3 regions of the Trinickia camelliae genome follow, and region 3 is predicted to be linked to each of the others. Evidence: predicted binding sites of a transcription regulator. Region 3 holds the regulator's gene; each other region holds the start of a gene.
What was found. The regulator LexA, encoded in region 3, represses DNA repair genes until DNA is damaged. The targets are predictions, from matches to a motif close to ACTGTATNNNNATACAGT.
Positions count from the first base shown of each region.

Region 1 (7,754 bases), on a different contig from region 3:
GCATGCGCGGCCACCTTGACCCAACCCTTCAGACCGTACGCGTCGACGATCGCGCCGACTTCGACCGCGTCGTCAGGCCAGGCTTCCGCCGATTCGACGCGCATCTGCGCCGCTTCGGATTCCGCGCCGGACACACTGCTTGCGGCAGGCGTACGGACGGACGGCTTGCGGGCGGACGGCTGTCGCACGAACGCACCAAACGATGCTTGCGTGCGAGCCGCGCCTTTCGCGCGGCCGGAACCGCCAGATTCACGATCGGACATCAATCAACCTCGCGAACGGCGACAACGCCAACCACTCGCTCAAACGAAAGCAGCGCATCTGGCATGCCGAGCGATGTGCTCTGACGCATGGCAGATGCGCGCATTGAGTAGCCGAAGCCGAACAACACAGGCCGTGTGGCCCCAACTGCCATTAAGCAGCCGGCTGCGCCTTTTGCGCTTGCTTCACGAGACGCTCGACGGTCGGCGACAGTTGTGCGCCAACGCCTTGCCAGTACGTGAGGCGGTCTTGAGCGATGCGCAGCGACTCACCCTTCGTAGCGACCGGGTTGTAAAAGCCAACGCGTTCGATGAAGCGGCCGTCACGACGGTTACGCGAATCGGTTGCGACGATGTTGTAGAACGGGCGCTTCTTCGAGCCGCCACGAGCCAAGCGGATGATGACCATACTAGAATCCTTGAAAACCGGGGTTCGGAACCACAGAAACAGTCGATTATAGCGGGAAACCGAAGCCATAACAAACACTTACCTGAAAAACTGGAAGCACGGGTGGTGCGATACCGACACACCACCTGATCAGCAAGCTGGGAAACGGCCTGCAAATCGCGCCGAGAGGCGCGTAAAAGCTCGCTTTCCTCCTATCAAACGGTGCGAACTACCTGCGACAGAACCGGACCCATCCCGGGCACTCGCCTATCGACACAGCCGCAAGAGCCCGCCATGTCTTCACGCCTCTCCTCACGCTGCGGCTCGCCACATGCTCCCGCACGCGGGCTCGGCGTAGAATGCGCGGTCTGCTGTGGCGCGCCTCGTTTTGCGTCGCCGCCCGCCATTCGTTCCGTCGACCGCCTCCTTGCAAGACGTCTATGTCCGCCAACGCTTCGTCAGCCTCACCCCGCTTTCGCTCGAAGACCCTCACTGCCGCGCTCGCTTTCTTTTTCGGTAGCCTAGGCGCACATCGCTTCTATCTGTATGGCTTTCGTGACGTGTTCGGCTGGGCGCATCTGGTTGGCACGATCATCGGCATTCCGGGCGTCCTGCTGCTCGTCGCCACCCAGCGCGCCGCCACGATCGGCTGGTGGCTCGCGGTTCCCGGCGCGGTTTCGCTCTTTGCGGCGTTCCTCGCCGCGATCGTCTACGGACTGCGTCCCGACCAGAAATGGGATGCGCAATTCAACGCGCACACCGGTAAGCACAGCCGCTCCGGCTGGACGGTCATCTTCGTCGTGATCTTTTCGCTGTTTTTCGGCGCTTTCCTGTTGATGAGCGGGCTCGCGCTTTCATTCCAAACCTACTTCGAGTCGCAAGTCGAAGCGGCGAAGTCGCTTTCGCAATAAAAACAGCCGCAGGTGTTAGCGCACCCGGATGTGCCGGCCCGTCAGAAGAGGCTCAACTGCGGGTTGTCTTGGGGCGGCTCGGACGGCCGCGTTCCAGCTAACTGTGTGCGGAACTGCGAGATATCGAGAATTCCGCGCCTGCGCTCATTGAGACCCAGCCGGCGCACCGCGTTGTGAAAGCGCTGCTTGAGCAGCTCCGCCCACAAGCCCTCCCCCTTCATACGCTGCGCGAACGACGAGTCATAGTCCTTGCCGCCCCTCATGTCACGCACTCGCGCCATCACGCGCTCCGCACGGTCGGGGAAATGCGCGGCGAGCCAATCCTTGAACAGCGGCGCCACCTCCCACGGCAAACGCAGGATGATGTAGCTCGCGCTCGACGCCCCCGCTTCGGCGCATGCCTCGAGCACGCGCTCCATGTCCTGCTCGGTGACGAACGGGATCACGGGCGCGATGCTCACGCCAACTGGAATGCCCGCCTGGCTCAAGGCGCGGATCGTGCGCAGCCGGCGCGACGGCGTCGCGGCGCGCGGTTCGAGCGTGCGGGCGATATCGGCGTCGAGCGTCGTGACGGTCACCGCGGCCATGAATTGATTGCGCGCCGCCATCGGCGCAAGCAGATCGATATCGCGCTCGATCAGCGACGACTTTGTAATGGCCGCAAAAGGATGACCGCGCTCGTGCAACACCTCGATCACGCGCCGCGTGATGCGCAATTCGCGCTCCACGGGCTGATAGGCATCCGTGTTGACGCCTAGCGCGATCGGCTCCGGCACATAGGTCTTCTTCGACAACTCGCGTTCGAGCAACTCCGCGGCGTTCACTTTGGCGTAAATGCGGCTTTCGAAATCGAGCCCTGGCGACAAACCGAGATAGCTGTGCGTCGGCCTGGCAAAACAATAGATGCAGCCGTGCTCGCAGCCGCGATACGGATTCAGGGAAACGCTGAACGGAATATCGGGCGAGGTGTTGCGCGTCAGGATGCTTTTCGCTCGCTCCTCGAACACCTGCGTGCGCAGGGCGGGCGCTTCGCTTTCGTCATCCTCGGATCTCACCCAGCCGTCATCGACCTTCTCGCGCTGGTCGACTTCATAGCGGCCCTGCAGATTCGTGACGGCCCCGCGCCCTTTGCGAGGCACGGGCAAGGCAATCGGAAATTCGGAATCGTCCATGGCTCGAACTTGGCAGCGGCGTATACTGTATAAATATACAGTATCGCTTCGCATAACGCCAAGCTGCTCGCCGGATTTGCGAGGCCGCGTACGTCTACCGGCCCCGGCCTCGCTATTCGCCGACAGCGATCGTCAGCGACTCCTTGATCTCCTCCATCACGACATAGCTCTTCGACTGCACGGCGCCCGGCAACTGCAGCAGGATGTCGCCGAGCAGCTTGCGGTAGTCGGCCATTTCGCCGATGCGCGCCTTGATCAGATAGTCGAAATCGCCCGACACGAGGTGGCATTCCAGCACCTCGGGAATCTTCTGCACCTCGCGGCGAAACTGGTCGAACATGTTGCCGCTCTTGTGATCGAGCGTGATCTCGACGAACACGAGCAGCGCCGCCCCGAGCTCCACCGGATTGACGCGCGCGTAGTAGCCCGTGATCACGCCATCGCGCTCCATGCGCTTCACCCTCTCGATACACGGCGTCACGGTCAGCCCGACCTGCTCCGCCAAGTCCTTCATGGCCATCCGGCCATCCGCCTGAAGTAATTTCAGTATCTTGTGATCGAGCTTATCGAGTGCACGGACCGGGTGGCGTTGCGTTCTCATGGGCTTTTACCAAAAACGTAAAAAATACGATAACAAAAACTAGACCTGGCTCAATAGTATAGCGGCTAACACTGGACCAAGCGGGCATATTGAGGTTATTGAACGCCTCGGCCCGAATAGCAGAAAAACCTACTGGGAGCAGCTATGCGAGTCGTCGTTTTGGGCAGCGGGGTCGTCGGGACGACGACTGCTTATTATCTGGCGCGTGCGGGGCACGAGGTCACCGTGATCGACCGCGAGGCCGGCCCGGCGCTCGAAACCAGCTTTGCCAATGCCGGCCAGATCTCGCCGGGCTACGCTGCACCGTGGGCCGCGCCGGGCGTCCCGCTCAAGGCCGTCAAGTGGATGTTCCAGAAGCACGCGCCGCTCGCCATCCGGCTCGACGGCACGCAATTCCAACTGCGCTGGATGTGGCAGATGCTGCAGAACTGCACCGCCGAGCGCTATGCCGTCAACAAGGGCCGCATGGTCCGGCTCGCCGAGTACAGCCGCGACTGCCTCCAAGTGCTGCGCGCCGACACCGGCATTCAGTATGAAGGCCGCACCGGCGGCACGCTCCAGCTTTTCCGCACGCAGCAACAGCTCGACGGCGCCGCGAAGGACATCGCCGTGCTGAAGGACGCGAACGTCCCGTTCGAGCTGCTGAGCCCGAGCGAGCTGGCCCGCGCCGAGCCGGCGCTTGCGGCCACGTCGCACAAGCTGACCGGCGGCCTGCGTCTGCCCGGCGACGAAACCGGCGACTGCCAGCTGTTCACGACGCGCCTCGCTGCGCTCGCCGAACAACTCGGCGTCAAGTTTCGCTTCAACACGCCGATCGACGCACTCGCGATGTCCGGCGACCGAATCTCCGGCGTGCAGTGCGGTCCCGAAATGGTCCGCGCCGACGCCTACGTCGTCGCACTCGGCTCGTATTCGACCCAGTTCCTGTCGGACATCGTGAAGATTCCGGTGTACCCGTTGAAGGGCTATTCGATCACGGCGCCGATCGTCGATGCGTCGGCGGCGCCGGTGTCGACGGTGCTCGACGAAACGTACAAGATCGCGATCACGCGCTTTGACGACCGGATTCGCGTCGGCGGCATGGCGGAGATCGTCGGCTTCGACAAGGAACTGCGCGAGGCGCGCCGCGAAACGCTCGAAATGTGCGTGAACGACCTGTTCCCGGGCGGCGGCGACACGACGAAGGCCACGTTCTGGACCGGCCTGCGTCCGATGACGCCGGACGGCACGCCGATCGTCGGCCGCACGCCGGTGTCGAACTTGTTCACGAACACGGGCCACGGCACGCTCGGATGGACGATGTCCTGTGGCTCGGGCCAACTGCTCGCCGACTTGATCTCGGGCAAGCAGCCGGCGATTCAATCGGGCGATCTGTCGGTGCATCGCTATCTCGGCGACACGGGCGGCACGGGTCGTCCGGCTTACGCTTGATGCGGCTTTAACCAGCGAATTTCCCTACTAGCGGCGACAAGGGTGCTGGCTCGACGGCATGAAAACACAAAGGGCGCCTGATCCGACGATCAGGCGCCCTTTGCTTTGGGCTCGCTACGTGACTACGTTATGCTTACCGTCAGAACTGATCCTCAGTCAGCGCAAGCACGCCTTCCCCGCCCTTCGCGCTGACGATCGACGCCTCGAACGCCCCCGCTTGCGGCAGCACATGCTCGGCATAGAAACGCGCAGTTGCCATCTTCGCGCTATAGAACGACGGGTCGCTCGCCTCGTTGGCTGCGGCCGCCAGGAGCGCGCGCGCCATCTGCCAGCCGCACAGCACGACGCCTGCGAGCTTCAGATACGGCACGCTGCCCGCAAAGACCGCATTCGGATCGCTCTTCGCGTTGGCGACCACGTAGTCCACGGCCGCACCCAGTGCACGATGCCCGTTCGCGAGCTGCTCGCGCATCGAAGCGAATGCCGCGCCCGGGTGAGCCGCGAGCGCTTCGATAGTCTGCGCAACGTCCGCGAGCAGCGTCTTCGCGATCGCACCGCCATCGCGCAGCGTCTTGCGGCCGATCAGATCGTTGGCCTGAATCGCGGTCGTGCCTTCATAGATTGTCAGGATGCGCGCGTCGCGATAGAACTGCGCCGCGCCCGTCTCTTCGATGAAGCCCATCCCGCCGTGCACCTGCACACCGAGACTCGCGACATCGATCGACATCTCCGTGCTCCATCCCTTCACGACCGGCACGAGATATTCGTAGATCGCCTGATGCTCGGCGCGCACCGCCTCGTCGGCGTGGCGATGCGCGATATCGCAATGCGCTGCGGCCACATAGGCGAGCGCGCGAGCGCCTTCGGTCAGCGCACGCATCGACGCGAGCATGCGGCGCACGTCGGGGTGATGGATGATCGTGACCGATTGCTTAGCCGTACCGTCGACCGGACGGCTTTGCACACGCTCCTTCGCATAGGCCACGGCCTTCTGATAAGCGCGATCCGCGACGCCGACGCCCTGCATGCCGACGGCGAAACGCGCCGCGTTCATCATGATGAACATGTACTCTAGGCCGCGATTTTCCTCGCCGACGAGATAGCCGATCGCGCCGCCATGGTCTCCGAACTGCAGGACCGCGGTCGGGCTCGCCTTGATGCCGAGCTTGTGCTCGATCGACACGCAATGCACGTCGTTGCGCGCGCCGAGCGTGTCGTCGTCGTTGATCATGAACTTCGGGACGATGAAGAGCGAAATGCCCTTCACGCCTTCAGGCGCATCCGGCAGGCGCGCGAGAACGAGGTGGACGATGTTGTCCGCCATGTCGTGCTCGCCCCACGTGATGAAGATCTTCGTGCCGAAGACGCGGTACGTGCCATCGCCTTGCGGCTCGGCGCGCGTGCGCACCAGCGCGAGATCGGAACCGGCTTGCGGTTCCGTGAGGTTCATCGTGCCGGTCCACTCGCCGGAGATCAGCTTCGGTACGTAGCGCTGCTTTTGTTCTTCAGTGCCGGCGGTCAACAGCGCTTCGATCGCGCCGTCGGTCAGAAGCGGACACAGCGCGAACGACAAGTTCGACGCGTTGAGCATCTCGACGCACGGCGTCCCGATCAGCTTCGGCAAGCCCTGCCCCTCGTATTCCGCCGGGTGCTGCACGCCCTGCCAGCCGCCTTCGGCGAACTGGCGGAACGCGTCCTTGAAGCCGGGCGACGCCGTCACCACGCCGTCCTTCCAGCTGCTCGGGTTGCGGTCGCCTTCGACGTTCAGCGGCGCCAGCACTTCGCCGCACAGCTTCGCGGCTTCGTCCAGCACGGCTTGAGCCGTCTCCGATGTGGCGTCCTCGAAACCCGGCAACGCTGCGACGTCATCGAGGCCCGCCAGTTCCTTCATCACGAACAGCATGTCCTTGATGGGCGCGGTGTAGCTCATTGTGTCCTCCAGTGGATATAGAAAGGGGCGCCTAATGCGCCCCTTCGCTTGCCTTAGTTTTTAATATTGCCGGACGCCGCCGGGAGCGGCTTTGACCTCGATCAGCCGAGTTCGCTGACCAGTTCCGGCACGAGCGTGAACAGATCGCCAACGAGGCCGTAATCGGCGACGCTGAAAATCGGTGCTTCCGGGTCCTTGTTGATCGCGACGATCACCTTCGAGTCCTTCATGCCGGCCAAGTGCTGGATCGCGCCCGAGATGCCGACCGCCACGTACAGCTGCGGTGCGACGATCTTGCCCGTCTGGCCCACTTGGTAGTCGTTCGGCACGTAACCCGCGTCGACCGCCGCGCGCGAGGCGCCCAGCGCCGCGTTCAGCTTGTCCGCCAGCGGCTCGAGCACCTTCGTGTAGTTCTCGCCGCTGCCCAAGCCACGGCCGCCCGACACCACGATGTTCGCACTAGTCAGTTCCGGACGGTCCAGCTTCATCACTTCACGGTTCACGAACTGCGAAACGCCTGAGTCGGCTGCGGCTTCGATCTTCTCAACCGCGGCGCTGCCGCCTTCCGCTGCGACGGCGTCAAAACCTGTCGCACGCACCGTGATCACCTTGACCGGATCGCTCGATTGCACGATCGCGATCGCATTGCCCGCATAGATCGGGCGCTCGAACGTGTCGGCCGAATCAACTGCGGTGATTTCGCTGATCTGCGCCACGTCGAGCTTCGCTGCCACGCGCGGCGCGATGTTCTTGCCGTAGGCCGTCGCCGGCGCCAGGATGTGCGAGTAGTCCTTCGCGATGTTCAGCACCGTCGCTTCGACGTTTTCCGCCAGGCCCTCGGCCAGTTGCGGCGCGTCGGCCAGCAGCACTTTGCTGACACCCGCGATCTTCGAAGCAGCGTCCGCCGCAGCTTGCGCGTTGTGGCCCGCCACCAGCAGGTGAATGTCGCCGCCAATTTTCTGTGCGGCCGCGACCGTGTTCAGCGTCGCGCCCTTGATCGACGCATTGTCGTGTTCGGCAATAACCAGAATCGTCATCTCTATCGTCTCCGCGTCCGTCTT
Region 1 covers NZ_JBCHAA010000004.1:308,219-315,972, reverse strand. The annotation lists gene rimM (ribosome maturation factor RimM) at 1-263, opposite strand, end outside; gene rpsP (30S ribosomal protein S16) at 415-669, opposite strand; gene AAHK20_RS09760 (NINE protein) at 1,089-1,559, shown strand; gene AAHK20_RS09755 (PA0069 family radical SAM protein) at 1,601-2,731, opposite strand; gene AAHK20_RS09750 (Lrp/AsnC ligand binding domain-containing protein) at 2,844-3,332, opposite strand; gene AAHK20_RS09745 (D-amino acid dehydrogenase) at 3,477-4,763, shown strand; gene AAHK20_RS09740 (acyl-CoA dehydrogenase) at 4,903-6,693, opposite strand; gene AAHK20_RS09735 (electron transfer flavoprotein subunit alpha/FixB family protein) at 6,795-7,730, opposite strand; gene AAHK20_RS09730 (electron transfer flavoprotein subunit beta/FixA family protein) at 7,753-7,754, opposite strand, start outside.
Region 1: a site for LexA is predicted at 2,756-2,773, ahead of AAHK20_RS09755 (PA0069 family radical SAM protein). Genes of this name have one in related genera too.

Region 2 (7,754 bases), on a different contig from region 3:
CGTCAACACGGTCGCCGATCTGTTGCGTCTGGCGCTTTCGAACAAGCCGCAGCAAGCGCAGTAAGCGCTGTTCATTCGCTGCGCGCCCGGGCTCGCCGCCCGGGCTTTGGCGGCCGCCATGGCAGCGGCCGACGAAAGCAGGCGTTGAGATTTCAGCGACGCGCGGCGTCGGCTCATGCGGCGCTCCTTTCGCTTTTCCTCTCTGGGACGCCGTCGTCCCACTCCACACCCTCCCTCTTCATCACACGCAGACTCGCGCCCGACACGCCTGTCCGCGGCCGCCACGCGCTTGTCCATCCGCGCCGTCCGGCGTTCGCTCAAAGGTATAATTCGCTACTTCGCGGCGCGGCCCCGGTCGGTCGTCCTCTTTCCTGGCTTTCACGACCCGTTCGCAGCCTCGCGCCAAACCGCTTTCAGCCTGTTCGCGTCAAGCTGCCGGCCTAAAGCGCCGCATCTCGGCCCGAACAGCGCCTTGCAAGACCGATTTCCATACTCGTCACTCGACCGACCCATCATGACAGCCAAACTGATCGACGGCACCGCCCTTTCCAAGACCCTCCGCGCCGAAGTCGCGACCCGCGCCGCCGCGCTCGCCGCACGCGGCCATCAACCGGGCCTCGCCGTCGTGCTGGTCGGCGACAATCCGGCAAGCGAAGTCTACGTGCGCAACAAGGTGAAAGCGTGCGAGGACAACGGCATCTTCTCGTCCTACGACCGCTACCCGGCTACGCTCTCCGAAGCCGACCTGCTCGCGCGCATCGACGAGCTGAACCGCGATCCGAAGATTCACGGCATCCTCGTCCAACTGCCGCTGCCGAAGCACATCGACAGCCACAAGGTGATCGAAGCGATCGCGCCCGAGAAGGACGTCGACGGCTTTCACGTCGCGAACGCCGGCGCGCTCCTGACCGGCAAGCCGCTCTTTCGCCCCTGCACGCCGTATGGCGTGATGAAAATGTTCGAGGCGTACGGCATCGATCTCAAGGGCGCGAATGCCGTGGTGATCGGCCGCTCGAACATCGTCGGCAAGCCGATGGCGCTGCTCCTGCTCGAAGCCGGCGCCACCGTCACGATCTGCCACAGCAAGACGCGCGACATCGCCGCGCACACGAAGAACGCCGACGTGATCGTCGCCGCGACCGGCCTGCGCAACATCGTGACCGCCGGCATGGTCAAGCCGGGCGCAGCCGTCATCGACGTCGGCATGAACCGCGACGAAGCCGGCAAGCTCTGCGGCGACGTCGACTTCGCGGCCGTCAAGGAAGTGGCCGGTTTCATTACGCCGGTGCCGGGCGGGGTCGGTCCGATGACGATCACGATGCTGCTCGTGAACACCATTGAAGCAGCGGAGCGCGCCGCGGGCAACTAGGCCGTTCGGCCTATGCCATCTGGCCAGCTACCGGGCCGCGTCATGCGGCACGATAATCGGTCCGGTAGAAACTATCGATTGGAATCGTGGCGCGCTGCCCCAATAATGACGGTGCAGGGCGCGCGGCGCCCGCCTCATTCAGTCAGACAGGAAGCTCCATGTCATCCAATACCCTCACGCAGAAAGACAATCCGCTCCTCGATTTCTCCGATCTGCCGCGCTTCGGCGAGATCCAGCCTGCGAACGTGACGCCCGCACTCGACGTGCTGCTCGCCGCCGCGAACACTGCCGTCGATCGCGCGAGCGCGCCGGAAACACCCGCGACCTGGATCGACATCGTCGAGCCGGTCGAACACGCGACAGAGCCGCTCTCTCGCGCCTGGGGCGTGATCGGCCACCTGAACGCGGTCGCCGATACGCCTGAGCTGCGCGCCGCCTACGGCGAGAACCTGCCTCGCGTGACCGAGTTCTGGTCGAGCGTCGGGCAGAATCTCGCGCTCTACGAGAAATACAAGGCGATCGCCTCAAGCACCGAATTCGCTACGCTCACCGCCGAGCGCAAGAAGATCCTCGAAAACGCGCTGCGCGATTTCCGCCTGTCGGGCGCCGAGTTGCCGGAAGAGCAGAAGCCGCGTTTTGCCGAATTGCAGGAGCAGCAAGCGGCGTTGTCGAAAGCATTCTCCGACCACGTGCTCGACGCAACCAACGCCTACGCCTACATCGTGACCGACGAGGGCGACCTGGCGGGCCTTCCCGACGACGTCGCTGAAGCAGCGCGCGAAACCGCCCAGCGCGACGGCAAGGAAGGCTGGAAATTTACGCTGCACTTCCCGTCCTACTTCCCGGTGATGCAGTACTCGGAAAACCGCGCGATGCGCGAGGCGATGTATCGCGCTTACGTGACGCGCGCATCCGAGCTGGGCGCGCTGTATGGCAACGGCAAAGCGGATTGGGACAACACCGCCAATCTCGCCGATCAGTTGAAGCTGCGCCGCGAGGAAGCGCAAATGCTCGGCTACCAGAACTTCGCCGAAGTCTCGCTGGCGCCGAAGATGGCCGAGTCGCCCGCCCAAGTCGTCGCGTTCCTCGAAGACCTCGCCAAGCGCGCACGTCCTTTCGCCGAGCAAGACTGGAAAGAGCTGCGCCAATTCGCTGCCACGGAACTTGGCATGGCCGAAATGCAGCCGTGGGACGTCGCGTTCGCAGGCGAGCGCCTGCGTCAGAACCGCTATTCGTTCTCGGAAAACGAAGTCAAGCAATACTTCCCCGAAGACGCCGTGTTGAAGGGGCTGTTCAAGGTGACCGAGACGCTCTTCGGCGTCAGCATTCGCCGCGACCAGACGGCCACGTGGCATCCCGACGTGCGCTTCTTTCGCGTCGAGAACAAGGACGGCTCGCTCGTCGCGCAGTTCTATCTCGACCTGTACGCGCGCGAAGGCAAGCGCGGCGGCGCATGGATGGACGATGCGCGCTCGCGCCACAAGCGCACCGAAGGCGGCGTGCAGACGCCGGTCGCCTATCTGACGTGCAACTTCTCGGCGCCGGTCGGCGGCAAGCCGGCCTGCTTCACGCACGACGAAGTCATCACGCTGTTCCATGAGTTCGGCCACGGCCTGCATCACATGCTCACGCGCGTCGACGAACTCGGCGTGTCGGGCATCAACGGCGTCGAATGGGATGCGGTCGAGCTGCCGTCGCAGTTCATGGAGAACTTCTGCTGGGAGTGGGACGTCCTGACCGATATGTCGTCGCATGTCGAAACCAGCGCCACGCTGCCGCGCGATCTCTTCGACAAGATGCTCGCCGCAAAGAACTTCCAGAGTGGGCTCGGCACGCTGCGGCAGATCGTGTTCTCGATGTTCGACATGATGCTGCACGTCGATTTCGATCCGTCCGCGCAAAAGAACGCAACCGATCTCGCGCGCGAGATCAACGAGCGCTTCCATGTGATTCCGCAGGCGCCGTTCTCGCGCTGGCCGAACACGTTCAGCCATATCTTCGCGGGCGGCTATGCGGCGGGCTACTACAGCTACAAGTGGGCCGAGGTGCTGTCCGCCGACGCCTATGCCGCGTTCGAAGAAGCCGCCAAGGCCGCGAGCGGCAGCGTGCTCGATGCGGCGACCGGCACGCGCTACCGTCGCGAGATTCTCGAAGTGGGCGGCAGCCGGCCCGCGATGGAGTCGTTCAAGGCGTTCCGCGGCCGCGAACCGCAAATCGATGCGCTGCTGCGTCATAGCGGCATGTCGGCTGGCTCTGCGCACTAAACCGCGCGCAGTATCGCGCGGCGCGCTGCCCGTGCAGGTTGACGGGTCGCGCGCCGCGCGAGTTCATCTGGACTGGACTCATCGATATAGCTTGAAGTCGACTTCCGCAGGCCGGCCTTCGAGCGATAGTGCCGCGCGCGCCGCGGGCGTTCGCGCCACCACTCTCCCCCGCCTCACCACCGCAAGCCGCGTGGCACGCAGGCGAAGCGCTTCGATCGGATCGCGCGCATCGAGCAGCACGCAGTCCGCGTAATGCCCGGGAGCAATCCCGTAGCCTTCCAGACCGAGGATCTTCGCCGGGTTGACCGTCACCGCATCGAACGCGGCGTGCATCGCATCGACGCCCGTCATCTGCGCAACATGCAGCCCCATATGCGCGACTTCGAGCATGTCCGCCGAGCCCAGGCTGTACCACGGGTCCATCACGCAGTCGTGCCCGAATGCGACATCGATGCCCACCGCGAGCATCTCGGGTACGCGCGTCATGCCGCGCCGCTTCGGATAGGTATCCGAACGGCCCTGCAGCGTGATGTTGATCAGCGGATTCGCAATCGCCGCGACGCCGGCCTCTCGCATCAGCGGCAGCAGCTTGCTCACGTAGTAGTTGTCCATCGAGTGCATCGATGTCAGATGCGAGCCCGCGACGCGTCCGTGAAGCCCAAGCCGGTGCGTTTGCGCGGCGAGCGTTTCAATGTGTCGCGACATCGGGTCGTCGGATTCGTCGCAGTGCATGTCGACACGCAGACCCTTCTCAGCCGCGAATTCGCAGAGCAGGCGCACCGACTCGGCGCCATCGGCCATCGTCCGCTCGAAGTGCGGAATGCCACCGACGACATCGACGCCCATCTCGATCGCACGCTTCAAGTTGTCGAATGCGCCAGGGCTGCGCAAGAGGCCGTCCTGCGGAAACGCGACCAATTGGAGATCGAGATACGGCGCCACGCGCCGCTTCACTTCGAGCAACGCCTCGACGGCGAGCAAACGCGAATCGCAGACGTCGACGTGCGAGCGAATCGCCAGCAGCCCTCGCGCGACGGCCCAGTCGCAATACTGCAGCGCGCGTTCGATCAGCGCTTCTTGTGTGAGATGCGGCTTGAGCTCGCCCCAAAGCGCAATGCCTTCGAGCAGGGTGCCCGATGCGTTCACGCGCGGCAGCCCGTAGGAAAGCGTCGCGTCCATATGAAAGTGCGCATCGACGAACGGTGGCGCGACCAGCAGGCCACCCGCGTCGATTTCTTCACGTCCAGTGGCCGCGAGCCGCGGTTCGACCGCGACGATGCGCTCGCCGTCGATGCCGATATCGACCAGCTCGTCTCGATGTGCGATGTGAGTCGTGAGTGCTGCGCGGCGAATGATCAGGTCCATTGGCGGCTCCCTGTGGCGCTCGTTAGTGTGGGTTCGATTCTAGCGACCCGAAAACAGAAGCGGCAAACCGAGCGCTTGCGAAGCTCAGGCCAAATGGTCGCCGACGCCGTCTTCGCGTGCAGCCCCGTCTGACGCCTCGCCCCGCTCGCTCGCCACGTCCGGCTCATGCTCCGTCAGCTGCAGGTCGTCGAACAGCGCGAATTGCCCGTGCTGAGACGGGTCGTCCTCTTCGAGACGCACACCGACGCCAAGGAGCCGTACCGGCCGGTTGCGCCGCGCCAAGCCCTTTTCGAGCAACGCGAGCAACGTCGGCACGTGAGTCGCGTCGCCGACGCACTCGACCGTCGTGCGCTGAAAATCCGCAAAGCGGATTTTCACGTACAGCTTGCGCACAGCTGACGCCGCACCAGCACGCGCGATCCGCTCGTCGAGCTGCTCGGTGAGGCGCGTGATTTCCGCAGCGCATTCGTCGAGCGTCTTCAGATCGGTCACATAGGTGGTCTCGACGCTGATCGACTTGCGCTCCTGGTCCGCCTGCACCGCGCGGTAGTCGACGCCGCGCGACAGCTCGTAGAGGCGCTTGCCGAACGCGCCGAAGTGCCGATGCAGATCGATCAGCGCCCAAGCGCGCAACTCGAGACACGTCGTGATGCCGAGTTTTTCGAGCTTCGCCGCCGTGACCTTGCCCACGCCGTGAATCTTGCGCACCGGCAACGCCGCGACGAATGCGTCGATTTCGTGCGGACGCACGACGAAGAGCCCGTCGGGCTTGTTCCAGTCGGAGGCGATCTTCGCGACGAACTTGTTTGGCGCGACGCCCGCCGACACCGTCACGCCAACCGTCTCGCGCACCCGCTGGCGAATCTCCTCGGCCATCAGCGTGGCGCTGCCTTTGCAACGCTCAGATCGCGTCACGTCGAGATAGGCTTCGTCGAGCGACAACGGCTCGACGTCGGGCGTGTAATCGCGATAGATCGCCATGATCTGCCGCGAGGCGATCCGGTACTTCTCCATCGCGGGCCGCAGTATCAGCAGCTCGGGACATTTGCGCATCGCGAGCGCAGACGGCATCGCCGAATGCACGCCGAAGCGCCGCGCCTCGTAGTTGCAAGTCGCAATGACGCCGCGCGCCTCGGGGCGGCCGCCCACCGCGAGCGGCCTGCCGCGCAACGACGGATCGTCGCGCATTTCGACCGACGCATAGAAACAGTCGCAATCGCAGTGGATGATCTTGCGCACGGCGGCGCCGCTCGCGCTGGAAGGCGCAAGCATGGGCGAAACGGAGTGCGGATCGAGCGGGTTCAAAGTGGCACCACTGTACAAAAATACAGTGGTTTTTTCAAGCCAGGCGGGCTGGGCGTGCGAGCGTCCCCGTATTGGCAAAACGTCCGGAATCTGTATCGCGGCAAAAGCCGCCGCTGCGCTTATGCTTGTCGGCGTCCAGGCGATAGCGACGGGATAGCGCTGGCCGGATGCGATGCGCAATACGTTACGAAGAGTACGAATGGGAGAGCAAAGATGAAAACAATCGGAGTCATCGGCGGTATGAGCTGGGAATCATCGGCCGAGTATTACCGCTTGCTGAACCGTCACGCGAAGGCGCGCTTCGGCGGACACCATAACGCCAAGAGCCTGATGCTGACCGTCGACTTCGCGCCCGTCGAAGCGCTTCAGCGCGCGGGCGATTGGACTGCGCTCGGCGCGCACATGGCTGAAGCCGCGCAACAGCTCGAGCGCGGCGGCGCCGACCTCGTGATTCTTGCGACCAACACGATGCATCGCGTCTACCCGGCGATCGAAAGCGCGATCACGATTCCGTTCCTGCACATCGCCGATCCGACGGGCGCCGCATTGCGCGATGCCGGTGTGGAGCGCGTCGGTTTGCTCGGCACGCGCTATACGATGGAGCAGACGTTTTACACGGGACGTCTTCGGGAGAAGTACCGGCTGGATACCTTGGCACCCAACGAAGCGGATCGCGCCGACGTGCATCGGATCATCTACGACGAGCTGTGTCACGGCGTCGTGAAAGACGAGTCACGTGCGACGTACCAGCGCGTGATCGACGATCTCGCCTCGCGCGGTGCGCAAGCGGTGATTCTCGGCTGCACGGAAATCACGCTGCTGATCAAGCCCGAGGATTCGTCGCTGCCGGTGTTCGATACGACATCGCTGCACGCGCAAGCGGCGGTCGATTGGGCCGCTCGCGATTGAGCCACGCGGTAAGCGCAAACTGCGCGCAGAAACAACAAAGCCCGCGTGGCGAGATGCCAGCGGGCTTTGTCATGAAGGCTTGGTTGCGGGGGTAGGATTTGAACCTACGACCTTCGGGTTATGAGCCCGACGAGCTGCCAGACTGCTCCACCCCGCGTCAGAGGAAGCGAATTGTACGGGCATGTCATCGGCGCGTCAAACAAAAGCGCCAATTAATTTCGCGGCGCCATGTGAATGACGTTGCGGACCGCGAAGCGATCACGTGTCGATACACGCATATCGCTTCGCCAATCACCCATCGCCAACGCTCAGAACAACGCCACCGCCTTCTGGATGGCGATGAACAGGCCCATGAGGAACGGAATGCCCACAGCGAGCCAAGCGATCACGCTTCCAAAACCAAACCTGCCGCGCGCCGCCGTTTCGGCATTGCCGATCGTGCGGTCCTCATGCAACAGCGAGCGCTCGTGCGCGAGTTCTTCATCCGTCATCCAGTACTTCTTGTCGACCGGCTTCACGAACAAGTTGCAGATGAAACCAAC
Region 2 covers NZ_JBCHAA010000001.1:362,757-370,510, reverse strand. The annotation lists gene fixJ (oxygen response regulator transcription factor FixJ) at 1-64, shown strand, start outside; gene folD (bifunctional methylenetetrahydrofolate dehydrogenase/methenyltetrahydrofolate cyclohydrolase FolD) at 515-1,369, shown strand; gene AAHK20_RS01690 (M3 family metallopeptidase) at 1,528-3,633, shown strand; gene AAHK20_RS01685 (amidohydrolase family protein) at 3,712-4,998, opposite strand; gene dinB (DNA polymerase IV) at 5,083-6,270, opposite strand; gene AAHK20_RS01675 (aspartate/glutamate racemase family protein) at 6,517-7,212, shown strand; tRNA gene AAHK20_RS01670 (tRNA-Met) at 7,293-7,369, opposite strand; gene AAHK20_RS01665 (OFA family MFS transporter) at 7,521-7,754, opposite strand, start outside.
Region 2: a site for LexA is predicted at 6,313-6,330, ahead of dinB (DNA polymerase IV). Genes of this name have one in related genera too.

Region 3 (7,754 bases):
TCGGCCGTGCGGCGCCCTCCGCTACGAAGCCGCCCGCTCCGACGCTGCCGCTCAAGCGGTTCGCCGCGCCCAGGAACTCGTAGACGAACGACGTTTGCGGATGATCGTAGACGTCCTGCGGATTGCCGACTTGCTCGACGCGTCCGTGATTCAGCACGACGATCCGGTCGGCCACTTCGAGCGCTTCTTCCTGGTCGTGCGTGACGAAGATCGTCGAGATGTGCAAATCGTCGTGCAGCCGCCGCAGCCAGCTGCGCAATTCCTTGCGGACTTTCGCGTCGAGTGCGCCGAACGGCTCGTCGAGCAGGAGCACCTTCGGCTCCACGGCGAGCGCGCGTGCGAGCGCGATCCGCTGACGCTGACCGCCCGACAGTTCCGACGGATACCGTTGCGCCAGCCAGTCGAGCTGCACGAGCTTGAGCAGCTCGTGCACCTTCTCGCGGATCACGGCCTCCGACGGGCGCTCGCGGCGCGGCTTCACGCGCAGCCCGAACGCGACGTTCTCGAACACCGTCATGTGCCTGAACAGCGCGTAATGCTGGAACACGAAGCCCACTTGCCGCTCGCGCGCGCCGACGCCGCCGACGTCCTGCCCTTGCAGCACGACCTGTCCGGCGTCCGCGTGTTCGAGTCCGGCGATGACGCGCAAGAGCGTGGTCTTGCCGCAGCCGGACGGCCCGAGCAGCGCGACGAGCTCGCCCGGAGGGAAGTCGAGCGATACGTTGTCGAGCGCCGTGAAATCGCCGAAACGTTTTTGCAGATTGCGAACGTTGATGCCCATGCGTGATACGCCTCTTTACTGGTCCGACTGGGTTGCGCCCGGCCGCGCCGCGGCCATTCCGCGTTCGGCGATGAGCTTCAGGCCGAGCGTCACGAGCGCGAGCAATGCGAGCAGCGACGCCACCGCGAACGCGGCCGAAAAGTTGTACTCGTTGTAGAGAATCTCGACGTGGAGCGGCATCGTATCGGTCTGCCCGCGAATGTGACCAGACACCACCGACACCGCTCCGAACTCGCCCATCGCGCGCGCATTGCAGAGAATCACGCCGTAGAGCAGGCCCCACTTGACGTTCGGCAGCGTGACGCGGCGGAAGATCTGCCAGCCCGACGCGCCGAGCACGTGCGCGGCTTCTTCCTCATCGTTGCCCTGGGCCTGCATCAGCGGAATCAGCTCGCGCGCGACGAAAGGAAACGTGACGAAGACCGTTGCGAGCACGATGCCGGGCACAGCGAAGATGATCTGCACGTCGTGATCGGCGAGCCACGGGCCGAACCAGCCTTGCGCGCCGAACATCAGCACGTAGATGAGCCCCGAGATCACGGGCGACACCGAAAACGGCAGATCGATCAGCGTGGTGAGCAGCGCCTTGCCCTTGAATTCGAACTTCGCGATCGCCCACGACGCCGCGAGTCCGAACGCGAGGTTCAGCGGCACGGCAATGGCCGCGACCAGCAGCGTGAGCTTGATCGCGGACCAGGCGTCGGGATCGGCGAGCGAGTCGAAGTAATAGCCGACGCCTTTTCTGAACGCCTCGTAAAACACCGCCGCGAGCGGCACGGCGAGAAAGAGCGTGAGGAACACGAGCGCGATGCCGGTCAGCGCCCAGCGCACCAAGCGCGGCTCCGTAACTGGGTTTGATTCACTTGCAGCGCGCGCGCTCGGCGCTCGCTGGAGGACGGCGGAATCGTGGCTCATCGCGCGGCTCCTTCAATCGCGGGCGCAATCTCAGACGCCGCTGCTGCGCCACCTACCGGACCGCTCGCCCCGCGGCTCGTGCGCCGCTGCAAATACCACTGCAGCGTATTGATCAACAGCAACATCACGAACGACACGACGAGCATCACGACGGCCAGCGCCGTCGCGCCCGCATAGTCGTACTGCTCGAGCTTCGTGATGATCAAGAGCGACGTGATCTCGGACTTCATCGGCACATTGCCGGCGATGAAGATTACCGATCCGTATTCGCCGAGCGCGCGGGCGAACGCGAGCGCGAAACCGGTGAGCAGCGCGGGCGTCACGGCGGGCAGCACGACGCGGCGAAAGGTCAGCCAGCGCGACGCGCCGAGGCACGCCGCGGCCTCCTCCTGCTCGCGCTCGAAGTCTTCTAGCACGGGCTGCACGGTGCGCACGACGAACGGCAGACCGATAAAGGTCAGCGCGACCAGCACGCCCAACGGCGTGAACGCGATCTTGATGCCGAGCGGCGCGAGAAACTGCCCGATCCAGCCGTTGCCCGAATAGACGGCGGCAAGCGAAATGCCCGCGACCGAAGTCGGCAGCGCAAACGGCAAATCGACGACCGCATCGACGATGCGCTTGCCGGGAAACGTGTAGCGCACGAGCACCCACGCCACGAGAAAACCGAACACGGCGTTGATGAGCGCCCCGCCGAGCGCCGCCGAAAACGTGAGCCGATAAGACGCCAGCACGCGCGGCGACGCGACCGCGCGCACGAATTGATCCCACTCGAGCGTGGCCGTCTTCAGGAACGTCGCGGCAAGCGGGATCAGCACCACGAGGCTCAAATACGCCACCGTGATACCGAGCGTCACGCCAAAACCGGGCAGCGCGCTCGGCTTGCGGAAGGTGAACGTCGTCATGCGGATGCTCTTCTTGGGTGCGGCTCCGAAAGGAGCCGTTCGCGAGCGGCTGGTGCGTCGTCGTGTGACGCGCTGGGCCGCTCGTCGTCGTTGTTATAGCCAGCCGAAACTGGCAGTTGACTCTCTTTCTGCGTGACTGCTTGTGTTACTGAGGCTGATAAATCGAATCGAACACGCCACCGTCGGCGAAATGCGTCTTCTGCGCGTTGGTCCAGCCGCCGAACGTGTCGTCGACCGTGTACAGCTTCAGCTTCGGAAACTTGTCCGTCAGCGCGGCCGGCACCTTGCTCGAACGCGGACGATAGAAATTCTTCGCGGCGATCTCCTGCCCTTCGTCGCTATAGAGGAAGTTCAGATACGCCTCGGCGAGCTTGCGCGTGCCGTGCTTGTCGACGACCTTGTCGACCACCGCCACCGGCGGCTCGGCAAGGATGCTCACCGACGGCACGACGATCTCGAACTTGTCCGCGCCGAACTCCTTCTGCGACAGGAACGCCTCGTTTTCCCACGCGATCAGCACGTCGCCGATGCCGCGCTGCACGAAGCTCGTCGTCGCGCCCCGCGCGCCCGAATCGAGCACGCCGGCGTTCTTGTAGAGCTTGGTGATGAACGCCTTCGCCGTCTGGTCGTTGCCGCCCGGCTGGTGCACCGCGTACGCCCAGGCCGCGAGGTAGTTCCAGCGCGCGCCGCCCGAGGTTTTCGGGTTCGGCGTGACGATCGACACGCCCGGTTTCACGAGGTCGTCCCAATCCTTGATGTGCTTCGGATTGCCCTTGCGCACGAGGAACACGATCGTCGACGTGTACGGCGACGCGTTGTCGGGCAAACGCTTCTGCCAGTTCTTGTCGATGAGCCCCTTGTTCGCGAGCGCGTCGATGTCGTAGGCGAGCGCGAGCGTCACGACATCGGCCTGCAAGCCGTCCAGCACTGAGCGCGCCTGCGCGCCCGAGCCGCCGTGCGACTGCTTGAAGGTCACCGTTTCGCCGGTCTTCGCTTTCCACTCCTTGCCGAATGCCTGGTTGATGTCCTGGTACAGCTCGCGCGTCGGGTCGTAGGACACGTTCAACAGCGTCGTATCGGCGTGCACGGGCGCGCTCGCGGTAAGCGTCAGCACGCCGGCCACCGTCGACAGCGCGCTCAAAGCCAGCGTCGCAACCCACCGGCGAGCCTTGCCCGCCTTCCCCGTATTCCTTTCGGCCATTCGTTTGTTCTCCGTTTTCAAGACTGCCGCCTTATTACGTCGGGCCAGTCTAGCGAAGGGCCTACATACTCAAAAATAATAAATCTTCATTCTTTAATGACAAAAAGTGGATAGCGACAGCGGGAATCGGTGCTATGCCAGCCGTTTGGGTGCTCCGGCGTCGCGGATGACCTCGATCAAGCGTCACGGCTGGCTCGGATAGCAACACTTAAAGTAACGCTTGAAATGTGACGAATACTGTATAAAAATACAGTCACCTGTCTATCCATACAGTGCCATGACCAAACTCACCGCAAGGCAGCAGCAGGTTTTTGACTTGATCCGCCAGACGATCGAAAGAAGCGGGTTTCCGCCCACGCGGGCCGAGATCGCCGCCGAACTCGGCTTCAGCTCGGCCAATTCGGCCGAAGAACACCTGCGGGCGCTTGCGCGCAAAGGGGTGATCGAACTCGCCGCCGGCGCCTCGCGCGGCATCCGCCTGCTGATGGGCGTGGACGACGCGCCGCATCAGTTCACGCTGCCGCACGCGGGCCTGATGCAGCTTTCGCTGCCGCTCGTCGGGCGCGTCGCGGCGGGCAGTCCGATCCTCGCGCAAGAGCACATCTCGCAGCACTACGCATGCGATCCGGCGCTCTTCTCGAGCAAGCCCGACTACCTGTTGAAAGTGCGCGGGCTGTCGATGCGCGACGCCGGCATCCTCGATGGCGATCTGCTCGCGGTGCAAAAGCGCAGCGAAGCGAAAGACGGCCAGATCATCGTCGCGCGGCTCGGCGACGACGTCACCGTCAAGCGCCTCAAGCGTCGCAAGGACGGCATCGAACTGATCGCCGAGAACCCCGATTACGACAACATCTTTGTTCAGGCCGGGAGCGCGGAATTCGCACTCGAAGGTATTGCGGTGGGGCTGATTCGCCCGACCGAATTCTGAACGCTGCCCGGACTCTGACTGGAGAAATGCCATGGACCGCCTTGCCCGCCTCTTGCCTTTCCGTCAATTCGGCCGCCTGCGCCATTTGCGCGGCGTCGTGCCTTGCGCACCGCTCGAAGCCATCGACACGCTGACTCGCACCGCGCGAGTCGCAGAAACACGCTTCGATCAGCCCGGATTGCAGTTCGAATCGCAAGCGGGGAGATGGGAGCCGGCACTGCCGTCGGCGCTGCCGGCGTTCGCGCGGGTGTCGTTGAATAGCGGCTTGAACTCGGAACCCACGCGGCGCGGGCCGGTGCGCGTTTATCACAGCGCGTCGCGCCTGATCATGGTCGGCACCATCGACGCGGTCTGCCGGATGATCGATCGTTGCATTGCCGCCGAAGGCTCGGGCGCGCAGCAAGGGCTTTTCGATTGATGGGCTCGGCGGCGCACTCAGTTGCAATAGCTAACAATTCTGAAGGGATCATTTTCTTGGCTTGACGGTCCACCGTTCATCGTTATTTTTTTGCGGAGACCTTTCCCTCATGTCCGATCCCGTTCGCTCAACGCAACGCAATCCGGTTGCTCTTGCGATAAAGGCTGTTATCGCAATCGCTGTGGTCGCGGTATTGGGCTATGCCTACGCGTCGCCGTACGTTGCTCTCGATCGCTTGAAGCGCGCAGCTGACGCACGCGATGCGCAGACGCTCAATCAGTACGTCGACTATCCGGCTTTGCGCCAGAGCCTCAAGGATCAAGTCACGCAAGTGCTGACACGGCGTATCGACGAGCAAAAGCTCCACAATCCGTTCGCCGCTATTGGGGCAATGATCGGAATGGCGTTGGTCGGACCGCTCGTCGACGCCTATGCGACACCTGACGGCGTGGCCGCGATTCTCGACGGCATGCCGCCGCGCGGTACGCCCGGCGAGCATCCGCCTGAACCGGGCGAGGCCTCGGAAGACACGGCTTCGAAGGAGGCCCCCTCACAACCGGCGCAACCGGCGCCGGCGCCGTCCCAGAGCCAGTCGGCCTCGGCACCGGTGCCGGCGAAAACCACCGCGGGCTATCGCGGCGTCAACGAGTTCGCCGTCACCTACCAGCGCAATGCGGGCAACGCGCCGTATTCGGCGATTCTGCATCGCGAAGGGTTGTTTTCGTGGAAGCTGGTGGCCGTCGAGCTAAACGGTTAGATCGCTAGGCGCTTAGATCGGTTAAGCGCGCTCATTTAGCCCGCTCAAACACGCGTGACCACGGTGACGTGCGGCCAGCATGGGCAACTGGCCGCACCAGAGACTGAACTTAACGCACGCTCATCGCAGCTTCGGTTTCCGCTTCCTTTCGTTGCTCTTGTGGCGACGAACACGCAACGAGAATGCTGCACGACACGCGGTCGAGCAGTTGCGTGTTTCCCGAACCCATCCACCAGCGCGACAGGCCGCTGCGGCAACGGTGGCCGACCACGACCAGATCGGCCTGGAGTTCATTGGCGAGATTGGCGATCTCGTCGATCGGGTGGCCGAACGCGAAATGACCGTGCGCCTGCACGCCCCGTTCGGTTAGCCAGGTGACGCCCTCCTGAAGAATCTCGCGAGCGGCATCTTCGAAGCGGCCGCACGCCACATCGGTCAAGAGCCCGGCGCTCTGGGCGATGCTCGTCCGCATGTCGACGACCGACAGCAGATGCGTCTCCGCCTTCAAGTCGAGTGCGAGGTCAGCGCCGCAGCGCAACGCCTTGCGGCCTTCACGCGTGCCGTCATAGCACAACAGAATTTTTTTGTAGCTTGCCATCATGACCTCCCATATGCGCTTGTGCGCGTCTTCGACGCTTGTACGCGCCTTTGCCCTAATCATGGTGCGCCGCAATTCCGCTTGCAAGGGATGGAAAACGCTTAGTAGATCGGCCGATTCGTGCGCCAAATCGGACGAGGGCCACATGAAAGGACGGGACGATCTCCGCGCGCGGTGCAAGTCCCGCTGCACCGCACAAACTCAGCGCAAGGCGTGCACAGAGCCGCGTTGGCCGATGCACTAAAATGGCCCAAGCCTCTCACGCACTCCTATTGGAACCTACGCGCCCATGTCCGACGTTGCCATCGAGTTTCAAGAAGTCGAAAAGCATTTCGGCGACAAAGCCGTCGTGAACGGCCTGTCGTTTCATGTGCGCATCGGCGAATGCTTCGGTCTGCTCGGACCGAATGGCGCCGGCAAGACAACTTCGATCAAGATGCTGCTCGGCATGAGCGAACCCGACGCCGGCATGATCCGGCTCTGCGGCGAGCCGATTCCCGCTCGCGCGCGCTTTGCGCGTCAGCGCGTCGGCGTCGTGCCGCAGTTCGACAATCTCGATCCCGACTTCACCGTCCGCGAGAATCTGCTCGTGTTCGGGCGCTACTTCGGGCTCTCGTCGGCGCAAACGCGCGCGATGGTGCCGACGCTGCTCGAATTCGCGAGGCTCGAAAACAAGGCCGATGCACGCGTCGGCGAACTGTCGGGCGGCATGAAGCGGCGCCTCACGCTGGCGCGCGCGCTCATCAACGACCCGGACGTGCTGATCATGGACGAGCCCACGACCGGTCTCGATCCGCAAGCGCGGCATTTGATCTGGGAGCGCCTGCGCTCACTGCTCGCGCGCGGCAAGACGATCCTGCTCACGACGCACTTCATGGAGGAAGCCGAGCGGCTCTGCCATCGCCTGTGCGTGATCGAAGAAGGACAGAAGATCGCCGAGGGCGCACCAAAGGAGTTGATCGAAGCGGAGATCGGCTGCGAGGTCATCGAGATCTACGGCGCCGACCCCGCCGCGCTGCGCGACGAGCTAGCGCCGTTTGCCGTGCGCACGGATATCAGCGGCGAGACGCTTTTTTGCTACGTGCGCGATCCGCAGCCGGTGCATGCGCGCCTGGACGGCCGCGCCGGCCTGCGCTATCTGCATCGCCCGGCCAATCTCGAGGACGTGTTCCTGCGCCTGACCGGCCGCGAAATGCAGGACTGACCACTCGCACAAGAAAACGCGCCAGGACCCAACGACATGGACGCTCG
Region 3 covers NZ_JBCHAA010000014.1:45,768-53,521, reverse strand. The annotation lists gene AAHK20_RS22270 (sulfate/molybdate ABC transporter ATP-binding protein) at 1-781, opposite strand, end outside; gene cysW (sulfate ABC transporter permease subunit CysW) at 797-1,696, opposite strand; gene cysT (sulfate ABC transporter permease subunit CysT) at 1,693-2,601, opposite strand; gene AAHK20_RS22255 (sulfate ABC transporter substrate-binding protein) at 2,747-3,802, opposite strand; gene lexA (transcriptional repressor LexA) at 4,080-4,730, shown strand; partial or broken gene AAHK20_RS22245 (hypothetical protein) at 4,948-5,148, shown strand; gene AAHK20_RS22240 (DUF2939 domain-containing protein) at 5,258-5,905, shown strand; gene AAHK20_RS22235 (universal stress protein) at 6,015-6,503, opposite strand; gene nodI (nodulation factor ABC transporter ATP-binding protein NodI) at 6,793-7,707, shown strand; gene AAHK20_RS22225 (ABC transporter permease) at 7,744-7,754, shown strand, end outside.